DNA from 4 places in the Serratia sp. Res13-Sevr-LER1-36-b genome. Region 1 is predicted to be linked to each of the others. Evidence: predicted binding sites of a transcription regulator. Region 1 holds the regulator's gene; each other region holds the start of a gene.
The links. Region 1 encodes CRP, which controls carbon source genes, mostly activating them, when cyclic AMP is high. Its sites were predicted from a motif close to ATGTGANNNNNNTCACAT; they were not measured.

Region 1 (7,746 bases):
AACAGGAAGCACCCCGGCACTTTCTCCTGATAGGAGGAGAAATCCTCGCTGCCAAACATCGCGGAGGTCAATTCCCGCAGCGCCTGTGGCCCCACGGCTTCGGCCACCACCTCACGCGCAATCGCGCAGGCATCAGGGTGGTTATTGCCGATGGTATAGCCACGCGTCCAGTCAACCTTGTAGCTGGCACCGTGCGCCTGGCTGATCCCAGCGACGGTTTGCTCAACCAACAGCGGCACTCGCTCACGTACTTCCTGGTTATGAGTGCGTAGCGTTCCCGCCAGCCGCGCGCTGTCTGGGATGACGTTATAGCTGTCACCCGCCTGGAAGGTCGCTACCGTCAACACCGGTACATTTAACGGATCCAGCTTACGTGCCACGATCTGCTGCAAAGCGCTAACGATCTCCGCACCAATCGGCACCGGATCGATACACAGATGCGGCATCGAGCCATGCCCCCCCTTCCCCTGCAGCACAATATCGAAGTTATCGCTGGAGCCACTGAATACGCCCTGCTTCATCCCTACCTCACCGGTCGGGAAGTTGGGCATGACATGCAGGCCGAAGATCATCTTCACGCCATCCAGAACCCCTAAATCCACTAGCTGTTGGGCTCCGCCCGGTGGCACTTCTTCGGCATGCTGGAAGATAAAGCGCACTGAACCTTGCAACTGCGCCTGCAACTGGCAAAGCACGCTGGCCGCCCCCAGCAACATCGCGCTGTGGGCATCATGGCCGCAGGCATGCATCACCCCTGGCCGGGTAGAGCAGAAAGGTTCGTCGCTTTCCTCCTGGATAGGCAAAGCGTCGATATCGGCGCGCAATGCATAGCACGGCCCCGGCGCTGCGCCCTGCAATTCGGCCACTACGCTATTTGGTGTAGGACGTGAGATCTTCAACGGGCCAAGGCTGGCCAACTGCCCGGCAATGTAATCTGCCGTCTGCGCTTCCTGGAATGACAACTCCGGATTGGCATGCAGGTGGCGGCGCCACTGTAATACCTGTTGTTCCACGCCAGCAATCAGTTGTTCAATGTTCATGTTCATACTCCTTAATTCAGTGCTGGTTGGCGTGCTTTGCCCGCCAATGGCAGGATCACCAGCCCGGAAACCACCATAGCCAGTGCCAAAAAGATAAACGTCGTCATGTAGTTGTGGCTGATGGTGATCAGATACCCGATGGCGATAGGGGCCACAAAGCCACCCAACGTGCCGCCGGTGTTAATCAGCCCCATTGCTGCACCCATCACTTCCGTAGGCAAGCGCTTCATCGGTAGGGTAAACACGGTAACGAACGAGGCCATCAGGAAGATATAACCCAGGAACAAGAACAGGCTGGCTGTCAGAGCTGATTCGCTGGTAAACACCAGCCAGATGCACAAGGCGCTGAGCAGAGAACTGAAGAAGATCACCCACGGCTCACGCCCTTGCAGGTAGCGCCCGACCAGCCAGCCGGTACCGAGTGAAGAGATCCAGATCCCCAGACCACCGGCGGCTACCACCATGCTGGAAACGTCAATTGGCATTCCCCGCTGCTGTACCAGAAATTTCGGCAGCCAGGCCATCAGGCCGTAAGATGGGATGTTGATACAGAAGATCGCCACAAACAGCAGCAACACGATTGGGTTTTTCAGCAGGGCCTTATAGTTGGCTGCGGCTGCCCCAGCTTTGGCGGGTGCCGCCTGTGGCGGATTGGGAACCAGCCACAAGATGCAGGCGGCAATCACGAATGCCAACAGGCCAAGCGCAGAGAACGACCCACGCCAGCCGATGTGATCCAGGCAATAGACTGCGACCAGCGGCCCGACGGTCATCGCCAACCCGGCGGAGGACAGCAGAATGGACTGCGCGAAGGTGCGCTGTTCCAGTGGGAAATTCGCCACTACCGCCTTGGCGCAGGAACACGGATAGCCGGAGTGGCCAATACCGGACAGGAAGCGGAACGTCACCAGCAGGCCCAGGCCGAACCCCAGAATGCCGAAGCACAGGGCAAATCCCCCCAGCAGCAGTAACGAACTGCACAGCACTTTCTTAAAGCCAAAGCGGTCATTGAGCCAGCCCGCCGGTATCTGGAACAGGGAATACGCCAGGAAAAACATCCCGGTAATGTAGCCCAGCTGTTCCGGCTGTAGATTGAATTCGTGTTCGATAGGTAACAGCGCAAAACCCATCACGGTTTTATCGATGTACACCACGACATAGCCCACAAACAGCAAAAAAATCATTAGCGAACGATTTTTCATCGCCGATATCCCTTTAAGTTATCACCCAGGCAGCCCACCCGCAGGGCCGGCGTATTTAATAATGTGATCAAGGTCACTTTATAGTTTTAATAACAGTCACTTACAATAACACGCTGAAATTATCGCCTTTTGCCGAGCGGCATAAGATACAGTTTTGTAAGGGGTGATGCTTTTTATTGATAGGGTGGGGAATGCGCTATTTACCGAAGTTACAACAGTTGAAAGTCTTCCAGCAGGTGATCCGCAGCGGCAGTATTCGCGGGGCGGCGCGCGCGCTGGAGCAGTCTCAGCCTGCCGTGAGCCGTACCATCCGTGAACTGGAACAGATCCTGGAAACCCAGTTGATCAATCGCAGCAGCCAAGGAATGACGCTGACCGAAACCGGCCGCGCCTTCGCCCTGCGAATGCAATTGATCCTGGAGGAATTGCAGCGCGCCGCCGACGAGATCCAGCAGTTGAATCAGCATTCGCAAGGTAACGTCGCTATTGGCTGCTCTTCGCTACTCGCCCTGACGGTATTACCGGATCTGGTCGAAGCCTTCAAACAGCCGTTTCCGCAGGCCAATCTGCTGATCCGCGAAGCACAGCTGTCTACGCTGCTGCCAGCATTGCGCGAAGGCCGCCTGGATTTTGCCGTGGGTACCGTCAGCCCGGAACTGCCGTTGGAGGATCTGGTGCGTGAACCGCTGTTCAACGCCTCTTTTTGCATTATCGCACGCCAGGGGCACCCACTGGCGCAGGCAACCTCGCTGGACGAACTGCGTGAGGCCAAGTGGTTATTACCGGAAACCGATATGGGGTATTACCAGCAGTTGCGCGCGATGTTAGGCACCTTCTATCAGCAATTGACCCGTTCGCCCATTCGCTCGGACTCTGTGACCTGTGGCTTGAACATGGTGTTAGAGGCGGATTATTTGACTATCGTGGCGCGGGCGATGAGTGCACCGTTCCATTTGCAGCATCGGCTGGTGGCATTGCCTATCGACACGCTGCCGCAGGCGCAATATTGCGTGCTGTATTCACAGAAATCGCCGCTAACCGTGACGGCACGGCGATTTCTTGATTTATTGCGTGCCCACTGCCTGCGCTACCCTTGGTAGGATCAGGCCACTTCGCGGATTTCGAAGCTGTGGGTGATGCTGGCGGCTTTACCCAACATCAAGGAGACGGAGCAGTATTTCTCGGCGGAAAGATCCACCGCGCGCTCCACAATCTTGTCGGTCAGCCCTTTGCCGGTGACGATAAAATGCAGATTGATATGGGTAAACAGACGCGGTGCTTCTTCACGACGCTCGGAGGTCAGTTTAACCTCGCAGTCACGCACATCGTTACGCCCTTTTTGCAGGATCGACACCACATCGATGGCGCTACAGCCGCCAACGGACATCAACACCATTTCCATCGGGCTTGGCGCTTTATCGCCCGCGTTGCCATCCATCAACACCTGGTGGCCGGACGCAGACTCACCCAGGAATGTCAGCCCTTCTACCCACTTAACTCTTGCCTGCATGTTACACACTCCGGTTAATTTCTTAAAAACAGGGTACGCTTTCGCATACATTCTGGCAACGTAACCTGATGCTAATCATGCTGAAGCGAGACAACACAAGACACCCGCCTCACTCTGTGCTACAAACAGAGCCGCAATAACTCTTTCCAGGTCACCGATTTCAGGGATACGTCCAAGGAAAGGCCCCTATATTGGTTTGTTAACAGAATGTAGCTTGCAGCTCTCCCTGCAAGTTAATATGCTAGAGCACAAGCGTATTTCTATAACACGCCTCAAAACCTGTTGATAGCCACAATTAAAACACCGGGCTATAAGCACGTTTTACAGGGAACTCTGACCCCTGTGATACAAGGCAGCGATAACAACAGAGGATAACAGCGAATGGTTCTCGGCAAACCGCAAACAGACCCGACTCTCGAATGGTTCCTGTCTCATTGCCATATCCACAAATATCCATCGAAGAGTACGCTGATTCACCAAGGTGAAAAGGCCGAAACGCTTTACTACATCGTCAAAGGCTCCGTCGCGGTGCTGATTAAAGATGAAGAAGGCAAAGAGATGATCCTGTCCTACCTTAACCAGGGGGATTTCATCGGCGAGCTAGGATTATTTGAAGAAGGCCAGGAGCGTAGCGCCTGGGTACGGGCCAAAACCGCCTGTGAAGTGGCTGAAATTTCCTACAAGAAATTCCGCCAGTTGATCCAGGTTAACCCGGATATCCTGATGCGCCTGTCCGCACAGATGGCTAACCGCCTGCAAGTCACCTCAGAGAAAGTGGGTAACCTCGCCTTCCTTGACGTTACCGGCCGCATTGCTCAGACCTTGCTGAACCTGGCAAAACAACCTGATGCCATGACTCACCCAGACGGCATGCAGATCAAAATCACCCGCCAGGAAATTGGCCAAATCGTCGGTTGCTCACGTGAAACCGTCGGTCGTATTTTGAAAATGCTCGAAGATCAAAACCTGATCTCCGCGCACGGCAAAACCATTGTCGTGTACGGTACGCGTTAATCCCCAGGGAAACGGTGCAGCAATGCGCCGTTTCTTTACCTACTGAATAGCCAACCATGTGGCGCCGCCTGATCTACCACCCGGAAGTCAACTACGCACTGCGGCAAACGCTGGTGTTGTGCCTGCCGGTGGCGTTTGGTTTGCTGATTGGCAACCTGCAACTCGGCATGCTGTTCTCGTTGGTGCCCGCCTGCTGCAACATTGCCGGGCTGGATACGCCACACAAACGCTTTTTCAAACGCCTGGTCGTGGGTGGATCCCTATTCGCACTCAGTAGCTTTCTGCTGCAACAAGCCCTGCTGTGGGAGCTTCCCCTGCCCTTACTGATGTTGGGAATGGCGCTGTTGCTCGGCGTCAGCGGTGAGATCAGTCCGCTGCATGCCCGCCTGCTACCAGCCGCACTGGTTGCCGCCATCTTTTCCCTCAGCATGGTAGGCACCGTGCCAATCTGGCATGCCCCTTTACTGTATATCGTCGGCACCGCCTGGTACGGGTTGTTTACCTGGGCCTGGTTCAAGCTGTGGAAAGAGCAGCCGATGCGCGAATCCTTAAGCCAGCTGTATATGCAGTTGGCCGACTATTTTGAAGCCAAATACTCATTACTGACGCAACATACCGATCCAGAAACTGCCCTGCCGCCGCTGTTGCAACGCCAACAGAAAGTGATGGATCTGATCAGTCTGCTATACCAACAGCTTAATTTCCTGCCCCATGCCAATAACCTGGAGCAAAAGCGCCTGCAACGTACGTTTCAGGTGGCGCTCGATTTGCAAGAGCACATTACCGTCAGCCTGCATCTGCCGGAAGAAGTGCAAAAGCTGGTAGAGCAAAGCCAGGCCGAAGCGATTATCCGCCGCAACGCCCAGGTGATCGCCACGCGCCTGCGGGTGGTGGCCGACGATATTCTCTATCATCGGCACTCTGCGCGTTTCAGTATGAAGAATGAGCTGGCGGCGCTGGAAAAAGTGGCCTCACAGCACGCCGATAACCCGGTTGGTCAGTTCTGCTATTACCACTTCAGCCGCATCGCACGCCTGCTGCGCACCCAGCACCCGCTTTACCGTCGCAATCTGATGGCCAATCAGTCACGTCTGCCGTTCTGGCCCGCGGTGGTGAGCTATCTGTCGTTTAAATCCAACGCCCTGCGCAACGCAGCCAGGCTGGGGGTCATTCTGGCGGCAGGCAGCAGCCTGGGCATGCTGTTCAACCTGCCAAAACCCTATTGGATCTTGCTGACCATCATGCTGGTCAGTCAAAACGGCTATAACGCCACGCGGGTGAGGATCCAGCACCGTGCCCTCGGCACGTTGGCCGGGTTGGTGATTGCCGCCGGACTGTTGCAACTGCAGATGCCGGAGAACGTGACGTTGAGCATCATGTTGGCGATCACCCTGGCGGCCTATCTGATCCTGCGGAAAAACTACGGGCTGGCGGTGATGGGCTTTACCGTGACTGCCGTCTACACCTTGCAGCTCCTGGCGCTGAATGGCACCCATTTCCTGGTTCCCCGCCTGATCGATACCCTTATTGGCTGCGTACTGGTGTTTGGCGGCACGATCTGGCTATGGCCGCAGTGGCAGAGTGGCCTGCTGCGTAAAAACGCCCATCAGGCGCTAGAGCACGATCAGACGGCACTGCGATTATTGCTGGAAGAGCAGGAACCGGATCCCAGTGAACTGGCCTACACGCGTATGCAGGTCAACCAGGCGCATAACGCCCTGTTTACCTCGCTCAATCAGGCGATGCAGGAGCCGGGGTTTGAATCGAATTATCTGGCAGATATGCGGCTGTGGATCACCCATAACCAGTTTATCGTTGAACACCTGAATGCGATGACCATTCTGGCACGCGAGCACTATATGCTGACGCCCAAGCTGGCTCAGGAGTATCTGCAAACCTGTGAGATAGCCTTGCAGAGCTGCCAGCAGCGGTTGGAATATGACGGCCCAAGTACCAGCAACAGCATCATGAAGCCGCCGGACCTGCACCCTGATATGCCGATCACCGAGATGGAACGCCACCTGCGGCGGATCCTTTCTCACCTGACCGTGATGCATACCATTTCGTCACTGGCATGGCGCCAGCGCCCACATCATGGGATCTGGCTGAAGCGCAAACTGCGGGAAAGCTGAGGTTGCCGGAGCCGATGCTGAAGTTCGGCCCCGGTGAATGACTTAAGCCTTAATCACATCCTGTACGGCCAACTCGAACAGCGCCATGCCTTCCTCGATATCCTTCAGTTCAACCACCAACGAAGGAGCAAAACGGATCACGTTTGGCCCAGCGTTGAGGATCATCAAGCCACGTGCAGCGGCGGCAGTGAGAAAATCGCGCGCTTTGCCGTGATAGCCTGCCTTCAGTTCTGCACCAATCAACAGCCCCATGCCACGAATGTCGCTGAACACATCGTATTTTTTACCGATCTCCTGCAAAGCCTGAACAAACAGCCCGTGACGCTGCTCAATCCCGCTTAGCACCTCTGGCGTGTTGATGACGTCCAACGCTGCCTCTGCCACTGCACAGGCCAGTGGGTTGCCGCCGTAGGTAGTACCATGAGTGCCAACCTGCATCACCGAGGCGATCTCTTCGGTAGTCAGCATCGCACTCACCGGGAAACCGCCGCCCAGCGCTTTAGCGGTGGTGAGGATGTCTGGCGTAATGCCGTAATGCATATAGGTAAACAGCTTGCCGCTGCGGCCCATACCGCTTTGCACTTCATCAAATACCAGCAGCGCCTGATGTTGATCGCAGAGTTCACGCACGCCCTTGAGGAAGACAGGATCGGCGGCGGTAATGCCCCCTTCCCCCTGAATAGGCTCCATCACTACCGCACAGGTGTGATCGTCCATCACCGCTTTCACCGCGGCCAGATCGTTGAAGGGCACATGCACGATATCGGCCGGTTTCGGCCCAAAGCCGTCGGAATATTTTGGCTGCCCACCCACGGAAACGGTGAACAGCGTACGGCCATGGAAAGCGT
Region 2 (7,746 bases), on a different contig from region 1:
AAACCGCAGGCCAACCCGGTGGGGCAATCACCCTGTTTGACACCGATATGACCCAGGCGGTGGTGTGTGCTGGGCTGGCCGATCTGGCACGCCGCGATCCTTTCACTGCCGATACCGTGGTGCGCTATACCTCCATCACCAAACATATTTTTGCCGCGCTGGCGCTCAATGCCACCGATAACGCCCTGCAGCTTGACGAGCGCCTTGGCAGTCTACTGCCCGAATTGCAGGGACAACTGGCGGAGGTGACGGTAGGCCAGGCTTTGGACATGACCAGCGGGCTACCTGATATTCGGCAAACGTTGGGGCTGCTTGGCGTCTCGGTCAACACCGTCAGTGAGGCCCAGCCAGTGATGGATTTTATCCATGGTTTAACCCGGCTCAACTACCCGGCGGGCAGTGAGATCACCTACACCAATACAGGCTATCGTCTGGTAGAGGCGGCGTTGAAGACTAAAGGATACGCTTTTAATGATCTGGTTCAGCAGCATCTGGCCCGCCCTCTGGACGTACAGCTACAAGCCCCCGAGAGCTGGTTTGATGTGGTGCCTGGGCTAGCTCCAGGCTATTGGCACACGGGCAACGGTTGGCAGCAGACCAGCGCCGGTTTGCATCTCTCCGCCTCTGGCAGCCTGACAGGGAGCGCCAACGCCCTCACCCGCTGGTTACAATGCCTGCTGGCCAATAAAGGCCCTGGTAAAGGGATCCTGACGCAGCTAAGTGCCCCGCGTCGGCTCAGTCAGGGTCAAATAAGCCATTACGGACTAGGGCTGGCGCAAACGCCACTTGGCAGCCAGACATTGCTGGGCCATGGCGGTTCTCATGCCGGTTATAAGACCTATTTTCTGCTAGCGCCAGACCGGCAAGCGGGTGTCCTGCTGGTCGCCAACCGTGAGGATTGTGACAGCTTTGCCATCATTTTACAGGTGATGGCGGCGCTGCTGAATGAACCACTGCCCCAACGCAGCACGGCGATCCCAGATGGCATCTACGCCACCCGGGCGGAACCCTATTGGTTGGAAGTTAAAGGGGGCAACGTGGCTTATCTGGGCACCAACGAACCGCTGTATCAAAGTGAAGACGGTTATGCGGTATCGCTCTCGGCCCATCAACCAATGCGCCTTAAGTGGACGGGTGAAGCCGTAGAAGGTGAAGTTGGCCACGTTGCACGCCGCTTTCTGCCTGTGGCTAGCGAAACGGTTTGTCTCAAGCAGGTTCAAGGGCAATGGTATCACCCACAATATCGCACCGCATTCGAAATTTGCGGCAACCAGATCCACATCGGGGTCGGCCCGGCGGTGCAAACCGGCACCCTGAGTTCGCTGGGGGACGGGCGGATATTGGTTGAAAGCAACGATGGGCCCAACCTGAATCGGTTTTGTCTGTATTTCCGTGGTTACCAGGTCGATCTGATCGCCAGCCGCAGCCGGGTACTTACGTTCAAAAAGAACATCAGCGCCCGTGCGTAAAGGTTCGCCGTGCTCTGTAGGGGCGCCGCATGCTGCGCCCGCCTAGCAGGGCGGTGTATCATTCACGCTAATTATTAAAAAATAGATCGTGGCCATCAGACAAAAAATTGTTCACGCTCAAAACTACTCATGATATTCGAGCAAATGCCGTAGATTTTTCTTGCGGCAAAATAAGCCATTCAGTAATTTTAGTGGGCCTCAAAAATGAGTAAACCTGCTCTTTTTCGTTGCACCTCAAAAACCATCTTATGTCATCGATAAATGATACTACTCAATTTCCCGCCGTCCCGTGCGGGAGTTCTTTTACTACTTTTCACTACTACAACGCCACTTTTTAGTCTTTTTTGTTGCTGTTTTGTTGCGAATAATTTACCTTTAGGCCTTGAAAAGCTCAACCACTCAGCGTGGCGACACCGCTATTTCTGGGCGTTTAGGAGTTATAACCATGCACATGACGTTGATGGAGTACATCCAGCTGCACTTCAATGGTGATATTTATCGCTATGCGCAATTTGAAGGTGTCAGCCGTGAGCAAATCCTCAAGTGGATCGACAATGAGTGCTACGTTATCAAGGGTAAATTGGTTATGCCGGTTAAACATTTACCCGCGGAAAGTTAGCTGTAATGATGAAAAAAAACCCCGCCAGTGCGGGGTTTCCTGTTTCTGATACCACGGAAAATCAGAAGTTATAACCGGCAACCAGGTAGTAACCCCAGCCGGTAGACTTGATTGGCCCCTGCGGCGTACCGATATCCACCCCATCATTCCATTGACCACCGTTATGGAAGTAACGAGCCACGAAGGAGTAATGCCAGTGATCGTAGTTCAGCGCTAAAATGTGGCTGGAGGCGATAGAGTTGCTGGTACGCGCCTGGCGGCCATCCACTACGAAGTTGTCGCTGCCCAGATCGGAGTCAAAGTCAAAGTTGGTGAAACCGATATAGCTCAGGTTGCCACCCCACATTTCGGTCAACGGCACAAAGTATTTCACCTTGAAGCGATAGCCGTCCCAGCTGTTCTCGTTGGATGCACCATAGTTCTGCCATTGGTATTTGGCATAAATGTTCATCGACAGGCTCATCGGCAGACCGGTATCGATATCGGTGCCTAGCCCCATATACCAGGTGCTTTGACGGGAGGCGTTGTTACGCCCCATGTCGTAAATGTAGTTGTTGGCAAAATACCACTCTTTGAACGGCCCAAAGCCCAGGTTGGTGCCGGTCAGTTTGTCGATGGAGAAGCGCGGTTCGATCTCCATAAACAGCGGTGAGCCTTTATCCCAGATACCACGGTTTGGGGTGTTACCGGTGCCGAAGAATTTTGGCACATCCACGTAACCATAGAAATCCAGCCAGTCTTTCTTGGCAAAGGCTTCATACTCCAGATACACGTCATTGTTCAGCTGCGGCCCGAAGCGGGTATGGTAGCTGCCTACTACGTTGACACTCTGATGCCACCAGTCTGAAAGATACTGGCTGTCTTTGCTTTCTGCCGCCATGGAAGCGGGGCTGAAAGACGCGGAGAGAAGCACACCTGCTGCGAGAGCTATTTTCTTCATTTTATTACCACATGCTGAGTGGGCCAATTCCCTGCCCGTTAGAATGATATGAGTCTGGCGACGCCTGCTGTAAACAAACGGTTACCTATTGCCGGTTGCCGTGCGCATTATAGAAAGCTCTCGCTGTAATAATCTGTGATCCAGTTAGGCATTTTACCATCGCGTAATCGATTGCGTTCTCATTTTATAAAATAAATTGCAGTGCAAAACATTTTTGATGTGATTTTCATCATGTCGGTAAATTTCAAACGACGATTTTTGGTGTCTTTGTGTTCAACACCAAATTTTAACCTGGGGTTAAAAAGCGCGTAAAAAAGCCGACGCTTATGTCGGCTTAGTGGCTGGCGGGCCCCTTATGTGGCGGACCGGTTGGTTTTATCAGCGGGCTCCAGGTACGGCTTTGGCAATGTTCTCTTGCCGGAATACCACCTCATCACCCGTGGCAATTTCCCATTGGCTGACCGGGATATCGACTTTCGGCGAGGCCACGACTACCGAGCCATGGATCAGCTTATCGTCACGGCGCAGGATCATCACATCCAACTGGTATTCATGCGGCAGGTTAGCGGTGGTTAGACGAACGATATCGCCGGTGCTGAAACTATGGCCATTTAGCGCTGGCTGCTGAATAAATTGAATATCTTTTCTCATTTTCCCGTTCCTTCTGGCAGAACACTTACCTTGAGATTAGCTCGAAATTCATTATTCTGCCGCCTGCGCAGGTAAAAAATAGGCCTCAGTCGGCGCGGGTGGCCCGCCAGCAAATCAGCGATCCTAGCGTTACCATCACCACCCCCTGCCAGAAGTTGAGGGTCAGTGCGGTGCTGAGTACCACGGCGGCAAATACCGATGACAACACCGGGGTAAAGTAAGATACGGTCGCCAGCAGCGTCATATTGCCATGCAGGATCCCAACGTTCCAAGCAGCATAGCCAGCCCCCATCGCCGTCCCCACGCACAGCAACGCCACCACAACCGGCAGGCTAAAGTGCATGCCGCTTTCATTACTGAAAGGATAAATCAGCCACAGTGCCAGAGCGGTCAGCGAGATAAACAGCACCACCGCGTTTTTGCCCTGGGCGATCCTCTTGGTCACGTTGCAATAGATGGCCCAAATCACCGCACCACTGAATGCCAGCCCGTAACTCAACGGATTGCTGCGCACGTTGGCCAGCATTTGCGCTGGTGACCAACCGCCGCTGCCACTCATGATCCAGCCAATCCCGAACAGGGAAAGCAACAAACCAGGCACAACCCACCATTTGGCCTTTTGCCCATTGAACAGGATGGCCATCAATACGGTAAAACAGGGCCAAAGATAGTTGATCATCCCCAACTCAATAGCCTGTGTGCGGTTGCTGGCAAAGCCCAACGACAGCGAAAGGCAAATCTCATACAGCACAAACAGCAGGCTGCCGAGGATCAGATAGGAACGGCGGAACTCGCGCAGCTTGGGAATGCCCATCACCACCAGCAGAAACAGCGTGCCCACGCTATAGATCATCGCCGCCCCGCCTACCGGCCCCAGTCCTTCACTGACGCTGCGGATCAGCCCAACCACGCTGCTCCATAACACAATGGCCAACAGGCCGAGCAAGGTAGCTTTATGGGAAGCAGACAACGGAGGCATTAGCGTAGGATCCAATTGGTTATTTTTGTGCGGTTTTTTACTCTACTGCCCTACCGGGGAAAAAGAAAGGGCGCAACGCTGCGCCCATACCTTTACTGCTGAGGCTGGCGCTCCAACTGCGGAGGAGGCTGGCGGAAACGACGGGTGAGATAGGCAAGATAGCCAAACCCGAGCGCCGCCCACAGCAGCCCCATGGTCAAGGAACTTTTTTCCAGGTTCAGCCACAAGATCCCTACCGTCAGCGCTCCCACCAGCGGCAAAATCAGGTAATGGAAGCGGTCTTTCCAGCTCTTATTGCGCCCTTGACGAATATAGAAGTGACTGATCACCGAAAGGTTGACGAAGGTAAAGGCCACCAGAGCACCAAAGTTAATCAGGGCTGTGGCCGTCACCAAATCGAAGGATAATGCCGATAACGCCACCAAACCAACCAACAGCACGTTAAGCGCTGGCGTGCGCCATTTAGGATGCACGTAACCAAAGAATTTTTCCGGGAACACATTATCGCGCCCCATCACATACAGCAGCCTGGACACGCTGGCATGGGAAGCCAGGCCAGAAGCCAGGGTGTTGATAAAGGTGATGCACAGGAATATGGACTGGAACAGCTTGCCACCCACATACAGCGCGATTTCCGGCAGTGCCGCATCCGGCTGTTTGAAACGCTCAAGTGTTGGGAAGAACAGCTGAATAAAGAACGACACGGCGATAAAGATCACCCCACCATAGAGTGCAGTAAGGAAGATAGCGCGGGGGATCACCCGGGCGGCATCAGGCGTTTCTTCACACAGCGTGGTGACGGCGTCAAAACCCAGAAACGAAAAGCACAGGATGGTAGCGCCGGTAATGATCGGCAATAGATGGGCGTTTTCACTGATAAAGGGTTGCAGACTCCACACCTGGCCAACCCCTTCGCCATTGTGCAACCCCCGTACCACCAGGAAGATAAACACCACGATAATCGCCACCTGCGCCACCACAAACAGGGTGTTGAAGTTTGCCACCAGGCTGACGCTTTTCAGGTTGATGGCGGTGATCAGGATCACAAACCCGACCACCCAGATCCACGGTGGGACCTCTGGGAACAGGGCCGTAAGATAAATTTTGGCCAATAGCGTATTGATCATCGGCAAAAACAGGTAATCCAGCAGTGATGACCAGCCAACGAGAAAACCCACGTGCGGGTTGATAGCCTTTTGCGCGTAGGTGTAAGCCGAGCCCGAGGTCGGGAACTGGCGCACCAGCTTGCCATAGCTGATGGCGGTAAACAGCACCCCGGCCAATGCCAACAGGTAGGACGCCGGAACGTGCCCGTCCGTCACGCCAGAAACGATACCGAAGGTGTCAAACACCGTCATTGGCGTCAGATAGGCCAGGCCCATCATCACCACTTGCCACAGTTTCAATGTCTTGCGCAGTTGCGGTTTGCCCGCGCCATTATCGTCGATGGCACTTATCGTCATTGGGTTATTCCTCACCGGCGTCCTGTACGCCAAGTTGGAAGAAGTCATCACCGTCGCGCACGGCTTCGCCAGGCCACAGGTAGCCCGCGGGAATGCGCCGGCGCGCGGTAGGATCGGGCTGAGGACGTCAGGCGTTTTTCAGCATCCACTCGATTTCGGTTTCGGTGATCAGCCGCTCAAACTGCTCCAGCTCATCGGTCTTACAGGCCAGATAGACGTGGCTGAAACGTTCGCCCAGCAGCGCATTGAGCACCGGCTGGTGTTCGAACTCATACAGCGCATCGCTCTGACGGATCGGGAACGGTAGCCCCTCTTGCTCCAGCCCGTTGCCGGTGACTGGCTCAAGCAGCGGTAACTGAGTGTCGAGGCCGTAGACAATCCCGGCCAGAATGGTTGCCATCACCAGATAAGGGTTGGCATCGGCCCCCGCCACGCGATACTCCACGCGGTGGTTGTCGCGATCGCCACAGGGAATACGTAACGCTACGGTGCGGTTGTTATGGCCCCAGGATGCCTGGGTGGGAACGTACATCCCCGCCTGGAAGCGGCGGTAGGCGTTGACGTTGGGTGCCAGCAGCGCCATAGAGGCAGGCATCAAGGCGATCATGCCAGCCAGCGCCTGCTTCAACAGCGTGGAGTCTTCACCATCCGCATCGGCAAAGACGTTGTTACCTTGCTTGTCCAGCATGCTGATATGCACATGCATACCGCTGCCCGCATGTTCCTCGTAAGGCTTGGCCATAAAGGTTGCATGCATATGGTGCTTCTCTGCCACCATGCGTATCAGCCGCTTTAACGCCAGGGCATGGTCACAGGCCTGCAACACATCATTGGTGTGATGCAAGTTAACCTCAAACTGGCCCGGTGACGCTTCCGCTACCGCACCGTCGGCCGGCAGCCCTTGCAAGCGGGCCAGTTCGTCGATTTCGCTCAGCACGTCGGCAAAGTGGTTAAGGTTGTCTACCGAATAGACCTGGCTCTGGGTGTTACGCTCCTGGGTGCCGGGGGCACATGGGGGCTGTAGATAACCTTCCGGATCGCGCTGGCGATCGATGAGATAGAACTCCAACTCTACCGCTACTACGGGGAATAACCCGCGCTGACGCAAACGCTGCCACACTCGGTTCAGCACATTGCGCGGTTCAACGTCAAAGGGAGTACCATCTTCATCCAGCATGGTGAGCAGTACCTGGCCCAGATATTGCGGATCGGCCGCCGATGGCGTCAGGGTTCCGGCTACCGGCACACAAATATGGTCCGGCTCACCCATTTCCTGCCCCAAACCTGCCTCTTCCACCACGTTGCCAAGAATATCCATCGCGAACACCGAGGCTGGGAAGTAACAGCCCTTCTCCAGTTTACCCAGCCCGCTTACCGGGATGCGCTTGCCGCGGAAGCTGCCGTTGAGATCGGTCAGCAATACGTCGATATGCTGGGTTAACGGATAACGTTCCAGATACTTCTTCACTTCGCGCTGGAACGTGCTACTTCGCCTTTCTTCATTGTGTTGCACAAAGTTTTCGACTTCTACGATGTTGGTTTGCATGTTTCACCTGCCGTTGTGTTTGGTCTGTGGTTCTCACACTTACTGGCTTCGATGTTTTGACCATCTTGCTCAATATAAT
Region 3 (7,746 bases), on a different contig from region 1:
GCAACAGGTGAGAGTCATACAGAACGCCGACACGCCGTGAATCCATCCCTGGAGGCTCGTATCGCGCATCCCTGCGCTCAACGGTCGGCTAACCTGCAATGACTCCCACCTGCCTCAAGCTCGGGTGTTGCGGTATTATGTCCAGTAACAATGGGAATGTGATTAACGTTCCGCACCGTTGCTGGCGATCAGCTTTTGGTACCAGAAGAAGCTCTTCTTACGCTGGCGTGCCAGATCTTTGTTGTGGTCAACGTAGATAAAGCCGTACTGCTTCTGGAAGCCGTTGAGCCAGCTCAGCAGATCGATAAACGACCATGGGTAGTAGCCGCGTACGTCGGCGCCCTGTTTGATGGCGTCTTCAATGGCACCAATGTGCTGGCGCAGATAGTCGATACGATCGTCATCCACCACTTCACCATCAATAATCGGATCTTTGGCTCCCAGACCGTTCTCGGTGATGTAGATAGGGATATCGCCGTAACGCGCCTTGATATTCATGATCCCTTCGGTGAGGCCTTGGGGATAAATCTCCCAGTCCCAATCGGTATACACGCCATTCGGGTTGCGGACGAACTTGAACAGCCCCTTAAAGCCGAATTCGTTACCCTGCTGGTGGCCGCTGCCTTTCTCACCGGTGGTGTTGATGGTCAGATGTGACTCTTGATTATTGGCCGCGATGGTTTCACGTTTGTAATAGTTCAGGCCAATAAAGTCACAGATATTGTCGCGCAGCAGTTGCTCATCACCAGGTGCGAATTGTGGCACGCCCCACAGTGCCTGAGTCTGCGCCAGCAGTTCAGCCGGATATTCCCCTTTCAGTACCGGATCGTACAGCCAGTGGGTAAAGATCCCTTCGGCCAATTGATAGGCCGCCAGGTCTTCCGCTGACTGGCTGAGCGGGGTATGGGTTTGCAACACGTTGACGAAGCCGATTTGGCCGGCAATGCCGCTAGTGCGGAATGCAGCCACCGCTTTGGCGTGGGCCACAAAGACGTGGTGGCAGGCCTGGATAGCGCGCGCCGGGCTCTGTATGCCTGGTGGGTGGCCGCCGGTGATGTAACCGAAGCCGATAAAGCACACGGTCTCATTGAAGGTGGACCATAGTTTGACGCGATCGCCGTAACGCTGGTAACACAGGCGGGCATATTCTTCAAAAGCCTCCGCAGTGCTGCGTGCTTCCCAACCGCCTTCATCTTGCAATGCCTGCGGCAGATCCCAGTGGTACAAGGTGATCATTGGCTCAATGTTGTGTTCCAACAGGGCATCGATCAGATCGCTGTAGAATTTGACCCCGGCCTCATTGATGGTACCCCGGCCCTGTGGCAGCAGGCGCGGCCAGGAGATAGAGAAGCGGTAGCTCTGCATCCCCATTTCGGCCATCAGCGCCACGTCCTCACGGAAGCGGTGATAGTGATCGACGGCAACGTCGCCGTTTGTGCCTTGGTAAGTGGTACCTGGCAGGTGGGAGAAGGTATCCCAGATGGATGGGCCTTTGCCGTCGGCATCGTGTGCGCCTTCAACCTGATACGCCGCGCTAGCCGCGCCCCAGAGGAACTCTTTCGGGAAAGCAGACATAACTATTCTCTCTATACGTTAAATATTGAGTCTAGTTTAGGTCGAGTTGAAATGAGTTTGCAACCGGTTTCTGAAACCGGTTGCAGTTTTTGCGGGCGCGTTTAGCGACGGTTGATTTGGTAGTAGGTTTCATTCCAGCGGATTTCGTTCTTGAACGCTGGCAGGGTGGTGTCGTTATCGATCAGCAGGAATTCGATGTTGTGCATCTCGGCATACAGGCGCAGGTAGTCGGCGTTCAGTGACTGCGAGAACACCGTGTGGTGTGCGCCGCCCGCCAGGATCCAGGCTTCCGCCGCCGTAGCCAGGGAAGGCTGAGCACGCCAGATCGCCCGCGCCACCGGCAGTTTAGGTAACGGTTTAGGCTGCTCAATGGTATCCACCTGATTGACCAGCAGGCGGAAACGATCGCCCATATCGATCAGGCTGGCGTTCACCGCCGGGCCTGCCGGGGTAGAGAAGATCAGGCGGGCCGGATCGGCCTTGCCACCGATGCCCAGATATTGAATATCCAGCAGCGGCTTGTGTTCTTTGGCGATGGAAGGGCAGACCTCCAGCATGTGGGAACCCACCACCAGATCGTTGCCTGGCTGGAAGTTGTAGGTGTAATCCTCCATAAACGAGGTGCCGCCGTTTAAGCCGCTGCCCATCACTTTCATAATGCGCAGCAGGGCCGCAGTCTTCCAGTCGCCCTCACCGGCAAAGCCGTAGCCTTGCTGCATCAGGCGCTGTACCGCTAAACCTGGCAACTGCTTCATGCCGTGCAGCGTTTCAAAATTGGTGGTGAAGGCGTGGAACTTGCCCTGTTCGAGGAAACGTTTCATACCCAGTTCGATAGCCGCGGCATCGATCAGGTTCTGACGTTTGGCACCGTTAACCTTTGCTACGTCGCTCAGCTCATAGCTGGCTTCGTACTCTTCGACCAGGGTATCGATATCGCCCTTGCTCACTTCATCGATTACGCTGACCAAATCGCCGATGCCGTAAGCATCCACGGAGTAGCCAAACTGGATCTGCGCGGCCACTTTATCGCCATCGGTCACGGCGACCTGGCGCATGTTGTCACCAAAACGCGCCACTTTCAGCTGCTGGCTTTCCTGTTTGGCACAGGCAACACGCATCCATTGAGCGATACGTTCCTGGGCATTTTTGTCTTGCCAGTGGCCCGCGATCACGCTGTGCTGCTGGCGCATACGAGCACCGATAAACCCGAACTCACGGCCACCGTGGGCGGTCTGGTTCAGGTTCATAAAGTCCATATCCATGCTGTCCCAGGGAACCTCGGCATTAAATTGGGTATGGAACTGGAGCAGCGGCTTATCGAGGATCGACAGGCCGGCAATCCACATTTTGGCTGGTGAGAAGGTGTGCAGCCAGGTGATGATGCCAACACAGTCCTGGTGATAGTTGGCATCACGGCAGACGGTGGTGATTTCATCCGGCGTGGTGACTAGCGGTTTCAGCACCATCTTCACAGGTAAACCTGCGTCGCGGTTCAGGCTGTTCACGACCTGCTCGGCGTTTCCCATCACCTGTTGCAGGGTTTTGGGACCATAGAGATGCTGGCTACCGATCACGAACCACACTTCACGTTGCTTAAAGATGTTCATCAAAAACTCCTGGATCTAGAGGTTTTATTGAGCCGAGGGGTCGGCCCCGGCGTATTAATTTTTGGTGGTTGCGGCAAAGCGCGGCTCTGCGGCTTGGCACCACTGTTGATAGCGTTCATAAAGTTGTTGGTAGCGCGCGACGTTTGCCGGATCGGGCTGCAAAGTACGTTCAATACTGCAAGCCATATGCTGCTGAGCTTGCGGAACGTCGCTGAAGTGCCCGGCAGCCACTGCGGCGAAAATGGCCGCACCCAGTGCACAGCATTGGTCGGAGGCGACGATCTGTAGCGGACGATCCATCACATCGGCACAAACCTGCATAATCACCGGTGACTTGCGGGCAATCCCGCCCAAAGCCAACACGTTATCGACGGGAATGTCCTGCTGTTCGAAGCACTCCATGATGGCACGAGCGCCAAAAGCCGTTGCGGCGATAAAGCCACCAAACAGCGTGGGCGCATCGGTGCCGAGGTTGAGATCGGTGATCACTCCTTTCAGGCGCTGGTTGGCGTAGGGGGTGCGGCGGCCATTGAACCAGTCCAAAACCACGGGGAGATGGTCAAGCGACGGGTTTTTGGCCCAGGCGGCGGTCAGGGCGGCCAGCATGTCATGCTCGATTTGTTGCAGCTGTGTCTGGAGTTGCGGTTGCGTCTTGGCGGCTTCACGTAGTGGCCAGCTCAGCAGGCGGCTGAACCAGGCGTACATATCGCCAAAAGCGGATTGCCCGGCCTCCATCCCGATGGTTTGCGGCACCACGCTGCCGTCCACCTGGCCGCAGATGCCGCTGATGGCACGATCGCCCACGCGCTCACGATCGGCGATCAGAATGTCGCAGGTCGACGTGCCAATCACCTTCACCAGCGTATAAGGCTGCGCACCGGCTCCGACGGCCCCCATGTGACAGTCAAACGCACCACCTGACAGCACCACGCTTTCTGACAACCCAAGCCGTGTGGCCCACTCTTTGCTCAGAGTCCCTACCGGAAGATCGGCAGTGTAAGAACCGGTAAACAGCGGATAGGGCAGATCTTCCACCAGCAACGGATCCAAGGCCGCAAAGAAGGCTTTAGGTGGTAAACCATCCCAGTCCGGATGCCATAACGTTTTATGCCCAACGCTGCAACGGCCGCGCTTTAACCGATCCGGTGCGGTAGTGCCAGAAAGCAGCGCCGGCACCCAATCGCACAGTTCTACCCAAGAGGCGGCGGCGTGGCGTACCGCTTCATCCTGGCGTGAAACGTGCAAGATCTTGGCCCAGAACCACTCAGAGGAGTAAACGCCGCCGATATAGCGCGAATAATCGGGAAAATCGCCACGGCGGCACAGTTGGTTAATCTCCTCCGCCTCCTCGATGGCGGTGTGGTCTTTCCACAGCACAAACATGGCGTTGGGATTGCTGGCAAACTCCGGCCGCAACGCCAATACGTCGCCATGTTCATCAATCGGTGCGGGAGTGGATCCGGTGGAATCTACCCCAATCCCGACCACGGCCTGCCGCTGTTCCTGGCTCATGCGCTGCACCACGGCGACGACGGCCTGTTCCATGGCTTCGATATAGTCGAGTGGATGGTGGCGAAACTGGTTCTGCGCGGCGTTACAAAAGTCACCACGCTGCCAGCGAGGGTAGTAGACCACCTCGGTATCCAGTTCGTTACCATTTTGACAGTCGACAGCCAGTACCCGCACTGAATCACTGCCGAAGTCTAATCCCAGGGCAATAGCACCTGCCGTCATGATGCGGACTCCTTACTTGTTAGGTTGAGGTTAACGATAGGAGCGGGACGGGGAGGCAGGTGAGGAATCATTGGCTGGAAGTATGCACTTTTCTGCTTGCTACAGTGATTTTGTGATGGGGGTCAAAAGTTATCACTTGGTTAAATTTGCTAAATGTATGCACATATCTGCTGTTATCTCGGGATGTGATAGCGCTCTACATTTAACTAACAAATACCGGCTAAAACTGTTTGCGTCTTACCTGAGTCGACGGCAATAAGCGAGATATAAGGCCATTGTCGTGACAGGATCTCATAATGATAACGTTTTCACGGTGGCCCGGTTTTTCTGCCGATGAAAGCAAAACAGCGGAGAGTACCATGCATAAATTCACTAAGGCGTTGGCAGTGATTGGTCTGACGGCGGTTATGTCACATTCAGCTGTCGCAGAGACCATGAAACTGGGTTTTTTGGTTAAACAGCCAGAAGAGCCCTGGTTCCAGACCGAATGGAAATTTGCCGACAAGGCGGGTAAAGACCTGGGGTTTGAAGTGATCAAGATTGCCGTGCCGGACGGCGAGAAAACCCTCAATGCCATCGACAGCCTGGCAGCCAGCGGGGCCAAGGGGTTTGTCATCTGCACCCCAGATCCGAAACTCGGCTCGGCGATTGTCGCCAAGGCGCGCAGCTACGATCTGAAAGTGATCGCGGTTGACGACCAGTTTGTTAACGCCAAAGGCAAACCGATGGAGAGCGTGCCGCTAGTGATGATGGCGGCCACCAAGATAGGTGAACGCCAAGGCGCAGAGCTGTGGAAAGAGATGAACAAGCGTGGCTGGAAAGTGGCAGAGACGGGGGTAATGGCGATCACCTCCGATGAACTGGACACTGCACGCCGCCGTACCGGTGGCTCGATGGACGCATTGAAAACCGCTGGTTTCCCAGAGCAGCAGATCTACAAGGTACCGACCAAATCCAACGATATCCCTGGGGCGTTCGATGCCGCCAACTCGATGCTGGTGCAGCATCCGGAAGTGAAAAACTGGCTGATCGTCGGGATGAACGACAACACCGTGCTAGGCGGCGTGCGAGCCACCGAAGGCCAGGGCTTTAAAGCGCCTAACGTGATCGGCATTGGTATCAACGGCGTTGACGCGGTAAGCGAGCTTTCCAAGAAACAGGCTACCGGCTTCTACGGTTCACTGCTGCCAAGCCCGGATATTCATGGCTACAAGAGCATTCAGATGCTGCATGACTGGGTAGAGAAAGGCGTAGAACCAGAGAAATTCACCGAAGTGACTGACGTGGTGCTGATCACCCGCGACAACTTCCAGGTGGAACTGCAGAAAAAAGGTCTGATGTAAGGGGCGAGCCGCCTGCAACAAGCGGGCGGCCATTTATCGCATAGCATTGAGGAAAGCACTATGACTGCCGTCACGCCCTATCTGGCTTTCAAAGGCATCGGTAAAAGCTTCCCTGGCGTCAAAGCGCTGGATGATATCAGTTTCAGCTGTCAGGCCGGACAGATCCACGCGCTGATGGGGGAAAACGGCGCCGGGAAATCGACGTTGCTGAAAATTCTCAGCGGTAATTACGCCCCAAGCAAAGGGGAGATCCACCTCCAGGGGCAAGCGGTGCAGTTTGCCAATACCACCGACGCGTTAAACGCCGGGGTGGCGATTATCTACCAGGAACTGCACCTGGTGCCGGAAATGACCGTGGCAGAGAACATCTACCTTGGCCAGTTGCCGACCAAACACGGCCTGGTGGATCGCAAACTGCTGCGTTATGAATCCCGCTTACAGCTGGAACACCTCGGGTTGGACATCGATCCGGATACCCCGTTGAAGTATCTGTCGATTGGCCAGTGGCAGATGGTGGAGATTGCCAAGGCCCTGGCGCGTAACGCCAAAGTAATTGCGTTTGATGAGCCAACCAGTTCGCTGTCGGCACGTGAAATTGAGCAACTGTTCCGGGTGATCCGCGAGTTGCGGTCCGAAGGGCGAGTGATCCTGTATGTCTCGCATCGTATGGAGGAAATCTTTGCGCTGAGCGATGCCATTACCGTGTTTAAGGATGGCCGCTATGTACGCACCTTCGACGATATGCAGCAGGTGAACAATGAAGTGCTGGTGCAAGCGATGGTGGGGCGGGAGCTCGGTGATGTCTATGGCTATCAGCCACGCGAACTGGGAGAAATGCGGTTGCAGCTTACCGATTTGCAGGCCACCGGGGTGAAAACGCCTATCAGCCTTAACGTACGCGCTGGAGAAATTGTTGGCCTGTTTGGCTTGGTAGGCGCAGGGCGTAGCGAATTGATGAAAGGAATTTTTGGCGCTACGCGGGTAACTGCGGGCCAATTGATGCTGGATGGCAAGCGGCTCGATGTTCGTTCACCGATCGACGCTATCCGTGCGGGCGTGATGCTGTGCCCGGAAGATCGTAAGGCCGACGGCATCATTCCTGTGCACTCGGTACGCGACAATATCAACATTAGCGCGCGCCGCAAAAGCATCAAGGCGGGCTGCCTGATCGATAACGCCTGGGAAACCAGCAATGCCGATCACCATATCCGCGCGCTGAATATCAAAACCCCCAGCGCCGAACAGCTGATCATGAACCTCTCCGGTGGCAACCAACAGAAGGCGATCCTGGGCCGCTGGTTGTCGGAAGAGATGAAGGTGATCCTGCTGGATGAGCCGACACGCGGCATTGACGTTGGCGCAAAACACGAAATCTACCACGTGATTTATCAACTGGCGCAGCAGGGCATTGCGGTGCTGTTCGCCTCCAGCGATTTGCCCGAAGTGCTGGGGCTGGCAGATCGCATCATCGTGATGCGTGAAGGGGC
Region 4 (7,746 bases), on a different contig from region 1:
ATCTACCTGTCACCTCAGGGTGCCGTCGATCTGCATGGTTTTGCCACCAACAACCTTTACTACAAATCCCTGTTGGAAAAGCTGAAGGTCACCACCAATATTTTCCGCGTGGGCACCTATAAATCTGCCGTAGAACCGCTGATCCGTGACGATATGTCACCGGCAGCGCGGGAAGCCGATAGCCGCTGGGTCGGCGGGCTGTGGCAAAACTATCTGGATACGGTGGCGGCTAACCGTCAACTCACGCCAGATCAGTTGTTCCCAGGCGCAGCAGATATTCTCAGTGGCTTAAAGGCAGCGGGTGGCGACACCGCGCAATTCGCCCTGAACAGCAAATTGGTCGATGAACTGGCCTCTCGCACTACGATAGAAACACAGTTGGTGAAAACCTTCGGTTGGGACAAGCAGAGCAATGACTTCAATGCGGTCAGCATCTACGATTACCAGCCGCAACCGTCACCGGATCAGGGTGGTGAGATCGCCGTTATTTTCGTCAATGGCGCGATCATGGATGGCCCACAGACGCCAGGATCGGTCGGTGGCGACACCACTGCCTCACAACTGCGTCAGGCACGTCTGGATCCGAAAATCAAAGCCGTCATTCTGCGCGTCAATAGCCCTGGCGGTAGCGTCAGCGCTTCAGAAGTGATCCGCTCCGAGCTGGCCGCGGTTCGCGCCGCAGGTAAGCCGGTGGTGGTTTCCATGGGCGGAATGGCTGCGTCTGGCGGTTACTGGGTGTCGACACCAGCAGATTACATTATTGCCAGCCCGAGTACCCTTACTGGCTCCATTGGTATCTTCGGCGTGATCAACACCTATGAGAACACGCTGGATAGCGTTGGGGTACACACCGACGGCGTCGCGACATCACCACTGGCCGATCTGGCAGTGACGAAAGCACTGCCGCCAGAGTTCTCGCAGATGATGCAGTTGAACATCGAGAACGGTTACAAGAACTTCATCGACCTGGTGGCAACCGCCCGGAAAATGACGCCGGAGCAGGTCGATCAAATTGCTCAGGGTCATGTCTGGATCGGTAGCGACGCCAAGAAAAATGGCCTGATCGACCAACTGGGCGACTTTGACGACGCCGTGAAGAAAGCGGCAGAGCTGGCCAAGCTGCCACAGTGGCAACTCAACTGGTTTATCGATGCTCCTAGCATGACGGATATGCTGCTCAGCCAGTTTGGCGTTTCTATCCACGCTATGCTGCCTGCGGCGATCCAGTCAATGCTGCCCGCCCCGTTGGCATCGGTGGCGCTGGCGGTGAAAGAGCAGCCTGGCCTGTTTAATAACCTGAACGATCCGCAGCATCGTTATGCCATATGCCTGACTTGCGGAGAGGTCCGTTAACAAATAAATCTCTAGCCCGGCACCCGCCGGGCTTTTTTTCTCCTGCCATCTCCCTATAATTCAGCCTATCTGACAGCCACAAGATCAAAGCCATGCAAAAGAAATCCATTTACGTCGCCTATACCGGCGGCACTATCGGTATGCAGCGTTCCGAACAGGGCTACATCCCGGTTTCCGGCCACCTTCAGCGCCAGTTGGCACTGATGCCCGAGTTCCATCGGCCAGAAATGCCGGATTTCACCATTCATGAATATGCCCCGTTGATCGACTCTTCGGATATGACCCCCGAAGACTGGCAGCATATCGCCGACGACATCAAACAGAATTACACCCGCTATGACGGCTTTGTTATTCTGCACGGCACCGACACCATGGCATTTACCGCTTCAGCCCTATCCTTCATGCTGGAGAACCTGGATAAGCCGGTGATCGTCACCGGATCGCAAATCCCGCTGGCAGAATTGCGCTCCGACGGCCAAACCAATCTGTTGAATGCCCTCTATCTGGCCGCCAATCATCCAGTGAACGAGGTCAGCCTGTTCTTCAACAACAAGCTGTTTCGTGGCAACCGCACGACCAAGGCACATGCCGACGGCTTTGATGCCTTCGCCTCCCCTAATCTCCCGCCCTTACTGGAAGCAGGTATCCACATACGCCGCCAGACCGGCATCGCCTCTCCAGTGTGCAATGGGGAATTGATCGTGCATAACATCACGCCACAGCCCATCGGCGTGGTGACAATTTATCCGGGGATTTCCGGTGCCGTGGTGCGTAACTTCCTGCTGCAGCCGGTCAAAGCACTGATCCTGCGCTCTTACGGCGTCGGTAACGCGCCGCAAAAGGCCGAACTGGTGGATGAATTGCGTGACGCCTCCGAGCGTGGCATCGTAGTGGTCAACCTGACACAATGTATCTCCGGCCGGGTCAATATGGAGGGCTATGCGACCGGTAATGCCCTGGCCCATGCTGGTGTGATCAGCGGTTTTGATATGACGGTGGAAGCCGCGCTGACCAAGCTGCATTATCTGTTGAGCCAGCCGTTAACCCCAGAAGAGATCCGCAGCCTGATGCAACAAGACCTGCGTGGCGAATTAAGCGCTGCGGGCTAACCGAAGTAGGAATTCTGATGAAAACAGCACTGCTGCTGATTGATTTGCAAAACGACTTTTGCCCCGGCGGCGCTTTAGGCGTGGCAGAAGGTGATGCCACCATTGCCGTCGCCAATCAGGCTATCGCAGCCAGCCTGGCCCGTAACGAAACGGTGGTCGCCAGCCAGGACTGGCACCCGATGGATCATCGCAGCTTCGCCATTAACTCCAACGCACAGATTGGCACGCTTGGGGAACTTGAAGGGCTGCCCCAGATTTGGTGGCCAGTGCACTGCGTTCAGGGCAGCCCTGGCGCAGAGCTTCACCCTCAGCTTGATAAGCAGCACATCGCAGCGATATTCCGTAAGGGTGAGAACCCGGATATCGATAGCTATAGTGCTTTTTTTGATAACGGGCTCCGGGCGCAAACGGCACTCGATGGCTGGCTGAAGGAGCGCGGCATCACTCATCTCGCCGTGATGGGGCTAGCCACCGATTATTGTGTCAAGTTCAGCGTGTTAGATGCCTTGCGTTTGGGTTATCAGACTCAGGTCATTACCGATGGCTGCCGAGGTGTCAATTTGCGTCCCGACGACAGCGAACAGGCGTTAGCCGAAATGCAGTCGGCTGGCGCACAATTAGTTACACTGTCACAATTTACTCAGCGTTAACGGTTTTTGGGGCTGCTTGACCTTAGCGCCCCATATCTCCGCCAAACATTTTATTTTCGACGCTGCTCACATTCTCACCATTCTTCTACGCGCTCACCTTGTCCCCTCGCATCTCTTTTGTTGTTATGGCCGCTGATGCATTGGCATCAATAAGTTATACGCATCCGGGGCCTACCGAGCCCGGCTTTATTGATACCGCCCCAGGCGGTTCAGGTCGGCCTTGCTGACCAAAGGAGACAACATGGCTTTAACCCGTAAACTGCTGCCCTTGCTGGTAGCGGTACAACTCGGTATTGCTGGCGCGGGCATCGCGCACGCCGCACCTTATCTTTCTGTTGGCTACTTTAACGGTGGTGGCGACGTGACCGCCGGGCCGGGCGGTGATATCAACCAGCTGGATGTCAGCCAGATCACCCACCTCAACTACTCTTTTGGCCTGATTTATAACGCTGAAAAAGAGGAAACCAACCCGGCACTGAAAGATCCCTCCCACCTGCACCAAATCTATCTCTCCCCAAAAGTCGAAGCAGACTTAAAGCGCTTACCCGTATTGCGCCAACAAAACCCGGCGTTGAAGGTTTTGCTGTCCGTTGGTGGCTGGGGAGCCCGTGGGTTCTCCGGCGCGGCAGCCACACCGGAAAGCCGGGCGGTGTTTATCCGTTCGGTGCAGGAGGTGATTGCCAAGTATCAGCTAGATGGTATCGATCTGGATTGGGAATACCCGGTTAACGGTGCCTGGGGATTGGTGGAAAGCCAACCGGCCGACCGAGCCAATTTCACCGCCCTACTGAGCGAACTGCATCAGGCGCTGGGGCAAGAAAAACTGCTGACCATCGCCGTAGGGGCCAACGTCAAAAGTCCGCAGGAATGGGTCGACGTTAAGACTATCGCGCCCTATCTGGACTACATCAATCTGATGACCTACGACATGGCGTACGGTACCCAGTATTTCAACTCCAATCTCTATGACTCCAAGGAGTGGCCAACCGTGGCCGCCGCCGACAAGTACAGCGCCGACTTTGTGGTTAACAACTATCTGGCCGCCGGGCTGAAGCCTGCTCAACTCAATCTGGGGATCGGTTTCTATGGCCGAGTACCTAAACGCGCCACCGAGCCAGGTATTGATTGGGATGTGGCAGATGCGGCCAAGCATCCCGTCACCCAGCCCTATTTCACCACACGTGAAAAAGACGTCTTCAAGTCGCTGGGCGTGGATTTGGATAAAGACAGCTACATCAAGTACAACGATATCGTGAACAAGATGCTGAAAGACCCACAACGGCGCTTCACCGCGCATTGGGATAACGAGGCCAAGGTGCCCTATCTGATGATGAAGTCAGCCGCAGGCAAGCCGCTGTTCGCGATAAGCTATGAAAACCCACGCTCGGTAGCCATCAAGGCCGAGTACATCAAGAGCAAAGGATTGGGAGGGGCGATGTTCTGGGAGTATGGCGCGGACGATAACAACCGCTTGGCCCATCAACTGGCGGAAAGCTTAGGCTTGAGCCCGCAGAAGCAATAAAACCTTGAGGGCGATGACAGCATCGCCCTATCAGCAACAGGTTACTGCGGCTTCAGCTTGGCCAACGGCTCGGCCATAAACTGCTGCTTCAGCTCCTGTTTGCTTTTCATCACGATTTGCCCGTCGGTGCCAATGCTCATGTGCTGTGGGTCCGCATTGTTCATCGACTGCCACAGCATCACCGCCTGCAGGCTGTGTTCTTTCTGCTCTGGCGTCAATGCCACACCATCCGGCCACTTGCCCAATTCCACAGCCAGCACCAGCCGCTGGTAGATTTCCGGCGTCATGGCCGCAATCAGATCTTTTACTTCCATCAGAGCATGTCCTCACCCAGTGATGAATAATTAGCTGAATCGATTTTGTTGGTTTAGTTACAGCTTAACCTGCCGTTTGCTCGCCATTCTCGTCGTCGGTGAAATTCAGTGACGCGGAGTTGACACAGTAACGTTCGCCAGTCGGCTGCGGACCATCGGGAAACACGTGTCCCAAATGCGCGTCGCAGTTACCACAGCGGATCTCAACTCGATGCATATTATGTGAATTATCATCAAGATAACGAATCGCATCGTCCGAGACCGGCTGATAGAAGCTGGGCCAGCCGCAGCCAGAATCAAACTTGCTAGCGGAGAAGAACAGTGGCGCGTTACAGCACAGGCAATGGTAAACGCCCTCACGCTGGTTATGCAGTAATTTACCGCTATAGGGGGCTTCGGTGCCACGCTCTTGCGTCACATAACGTTGGATTTCATTCAGTTCCGTGAGCGGTGTCTTAGGGGTTGTCTCTTTAGCCATTTGTGCTATTCCCGCAATGTGGATAATGTCAACGAAAACAATGAGTAATAATAACAAAAAATTAACAACGCTGCAGGCCTTTTTAGCCTAAACTGTACGGCATAAAGGTTACGCTGCCGCCATATGTGACTTCGATCACATATCTTGCACGTGCTGACTTTATACTTGGCGGTTTGCCCCCATATCGATGGGAGGACAAACGTGAATGGAATGTGCGATTTGTGTGCAAAACCGGCCTTCTGGTTTGACTTGCAGCAAGAATTGACACGATTCCGCTTGACGCTCGGTAAGGTTTTTGTAATTTTACAACCAACCTTTTATTCACTAACAAATAGCTGGTGGAATATATGACTATCAAAGTAGGTATCAACGGTTTTGGCCGTATCGGTCGCATTGTTTTCCGTGCTGCTCAGGAACGTTCTGACATCGAAATCGTTGCAATCAACGACCTGTTAGACGCAGAGTACATGGCTTACATGCTGAAGTATGACTCTACTCATGGCCGTTTCGACGGTACTGTAGAAGTTAAAGACGGCCACCTGGTTGTTAACGGCAAAACCATCCGTTGTACCTCAGAAAGAGATCCGGCTAACCTGAAGTGGAACGAAGTCAACGTTGACGTCGTTGCTGAAGCAACTGGCCTGTTCCTGACTGACGAAACTGCACGTAAACACATCGCTGCAGGTGCTAAGAAAGTTGTTCTGACTGGCCCATCTAAAGATGACACCCCAATGTTCGTTATGGGCGTGAACCACAAGTCTTACGCTGGCCAAGAAATCGTTTCCAACGCTTCTTGTACCACCAACTGCCTGGCACCACTGGCTAAAGTAATCAACGACAAGTTCGGCATCGTTGAAGCTCTGATGACCACTGTGCATGCCACCACCGCAACTCAGAAAACCGTTGATGGCCCGTCTCACAAAGACTGGCGCGGCGGCCGCGGCGCATCCCAGAACATCATCCCTTCTTCTACCGGTGCTGCTAAAGCAGTAGGTAAAGTTATCCCAGAACTGAACGGCAAACTGACCGGTATGGCGTTCCGCGTTCCTACTCCGAACGTGTCTGTGGTTGACCTGACTGCCCGTCTGGCAAAACCAGCTTCTTACAAAGAAATCTGTGCTGCTATCAAAGCCGCTTCAGAAGGCGAGCTGAAAGGCGTGCTGGGCTACACCGAAGACGAAGTGGTTTCTACCGATTTCAACGGCGAGAAACTGACTTCTGTGTTCGATGCTAAAGCCGGTATCGCGCTGAGCGACACCTTTGTGAAACTGGTTTCTTGGTACGATAACGAAACTGGCTACTCAAACAAAGTACTGGACCTGATCGCTCACATCTCCAAGTAATGGCTTGATGCGCAGTTGATTATCAAGGGCGACACTAGTGTCGCCCTTTTTATTTGTTTTTGCGGCGAAAAGAAGGCAACAACATGAACGAAAAAATCTTCACCCTACCCGTTAGCGAACAAATCACCCCTTTTATCAGCCAACGCCAACTGGACGAACTGCCTGTGGTGGTGGTTTCTCACCCGAAAGTCCGTGCGGCCATTACTCTGCAAGGGGCCCATCTGCTGGCCTGGCAACCAAGCGGTGATAAACCGGTATTTTGGCTGAGCAGCAATACGCCATTCAAAAACGGCGTGGCGATCCGCGGCGGCGTACCGATCTGCTGGCCATGGTTTGGCCCGGCAGGTAGCCCATCCCACGGCTTTGCCCGTAATCAGCCGTGGCAGCTTACCGCGCACGATGAAGATGAAAACGGCGTGATCCTGACCTTCACGCTGCAAGACAACGAACAAACCCGCAAATTGTGGCCACATGCTTTCACCCTGATCGCCCGTTTCAAGCTGGGTGAAGAGTGCGAAATGGAGCTGGAATCACACGGTGACTACCAGGCTACCGCCGCTCTGCACAGCTATTTCCAGATCGGCGACATCGACAAGGTGAAAGTTACCGGTTTGGGCGAGCATTATATCGATAAGGTGGCGAAGGGGATCGAGGCACGTCAGGTTGGCGAACTGGAGTTTACCGGGCAAACCGATCGCGTCTACACCCAGGCCACGCCTTGCAGCCTGATCAAGGACCCGGTATTGCAACGGACCATCGAGGTCAATCATCACTATATGAGTGATGTGATCGCCTGGAACCCAGGCGTCGAGCTTTCCTGCAGCATGGGCGACATGCCAAACGACGGTTACAAAACCATGGTTTGTGTGGAAACCGGGCGCGTGAGCAAGCCGCTGATCGCTTCTGGGGAGCAACCTGCCCGCTTGGCGATGAAAATCCGCAGCATTAAAAATAGCTGATCAAACTGGGGCGAGTCA

Region 2: the regulator CRP is predicted to act here: its motif matches at 3,296-3,313, upstream of IMQ33_RS03895 (nucleoside-specific channel-forming protein Tsx).
Region 3: the regulator CRP is predicted to act here: its motif matches at 5,027-5,044, upstream of IMQ33_RS04675 (arabinose ABC transporter substrate-binding protein).
Region 4: the regulator CRP is predicted to act here: its motif matches at 5,550-5,567, upstream of msrB (peptide-methionine (R)-S-oxide reductase MsrB).

What each region holds. Positions count from the first base shown of each region.
Region 1 covers NZ_JADACK010000045.1:6,018-13,763, reverse strand. The annotation lists gene IMQ33_RS25835 (amidohydrolase) at 1-1,046, opposite strand, end outside; gene IMQ33_RS25830 (MFS transporter) at 1,052-2,242, opposite strand; gene IMQ33_RS25825 (LysR substrate-binding domain-containing protein) at 2,434-3,342, shown strand; gene IMQ33_RS25820 (OsmC family protein) at 3,345-3,752, opposite strand; gene crp (cAMP-activated global transcriptional regulator CRP) at 4,134-4,766, shown strand; gene IMQ33_RS25810 (YccS/YhfK family putative transporter) at 4,823-6,898, shown strand; gene IMQ33_RS25805 (aspartate aminotransferase family protein) at 6,941-7,746, opposite strand, start outside.
Region 2 covers NZ_JADACK010000005.1:610,467-618,212, reverse strand. The annotation lists gene IMQ33_RS03905 (serine hydrolase) at 1-1,469, shown strand, start outside; gene IMQ33_RS03900 (hypothetical protein) at 1,915-2,088, shown strand; gene IMQ33_RS03895 (nucleoside-specific channel-forming protein Tsx) at 2,150-3,028, opposite strand; gene IMQ33_RS03890 (hypothetical protein) at 3,407-3,679, opposite strand; gene yddG (aromatic amino acid DMT transporter YddG) at 3,765-4,658, opposite strand; gene IMQ33_RS03880 (APC family permease) at 4,751-6,121, opposite strand; gene IMQ33_RS03875 (glutamine synthetase family protein) at 6,249-7,667, opposite strand.
Region 3 covers NZ_JADACK010000005.1:768,441-776,186, forward strand. The annotation lists gene IMQ33_RS04660 (glycoside hydrolase family 1 protein) at 163-1,575, opposite strand; gene araA (L-arabinose isomerase) at 1,677-3,182, opposite strand; gene IMQ33_RS04670 (ribulokinase) at 3,237-4,916, opposite strand; gene IMQ33_RS04675 (arabinose ABC transporter substrate-binding protein) at 5,276-6,259, shown strand; gene araG (L-arabinose ABC transporter ATP-binding protein AraG) at 6,320-7,746, shown strand, end outside.
Region 4 covers NZ_JADACK010000017.1:224,579-232,324, reverse strand. The annotation lists gene sppA (signal peptide peptidase SppA) at 1-1,353, shown strand, start outside; gene ansA (asparaginase) at 1,446-2,462, shown strand; gene pncA (bifunctional nicotinamidase/pyrazinamidase) at 2,480-3,112, shown strand; gene IMQ33_RS11065 (glycoside hydrolase family 18 protein) at 3,354-4,634, shown strand; gene IMQ33_RS11060 (YeaC family protein) at 4,676-4,948, opposite strand; gene msrB (peptide-methionine (R)-S-oxide reductase MsrB) at 5,013-5,426, opposite strand; gene gapA (glyceraldehyde-3-phosphate dehydrogenase) at 5,774-6,769, shown strand; gene IMQ33_RS11045 (D-hexose-6-phosphate mutarotase) at 6,853-7,728, shown strand.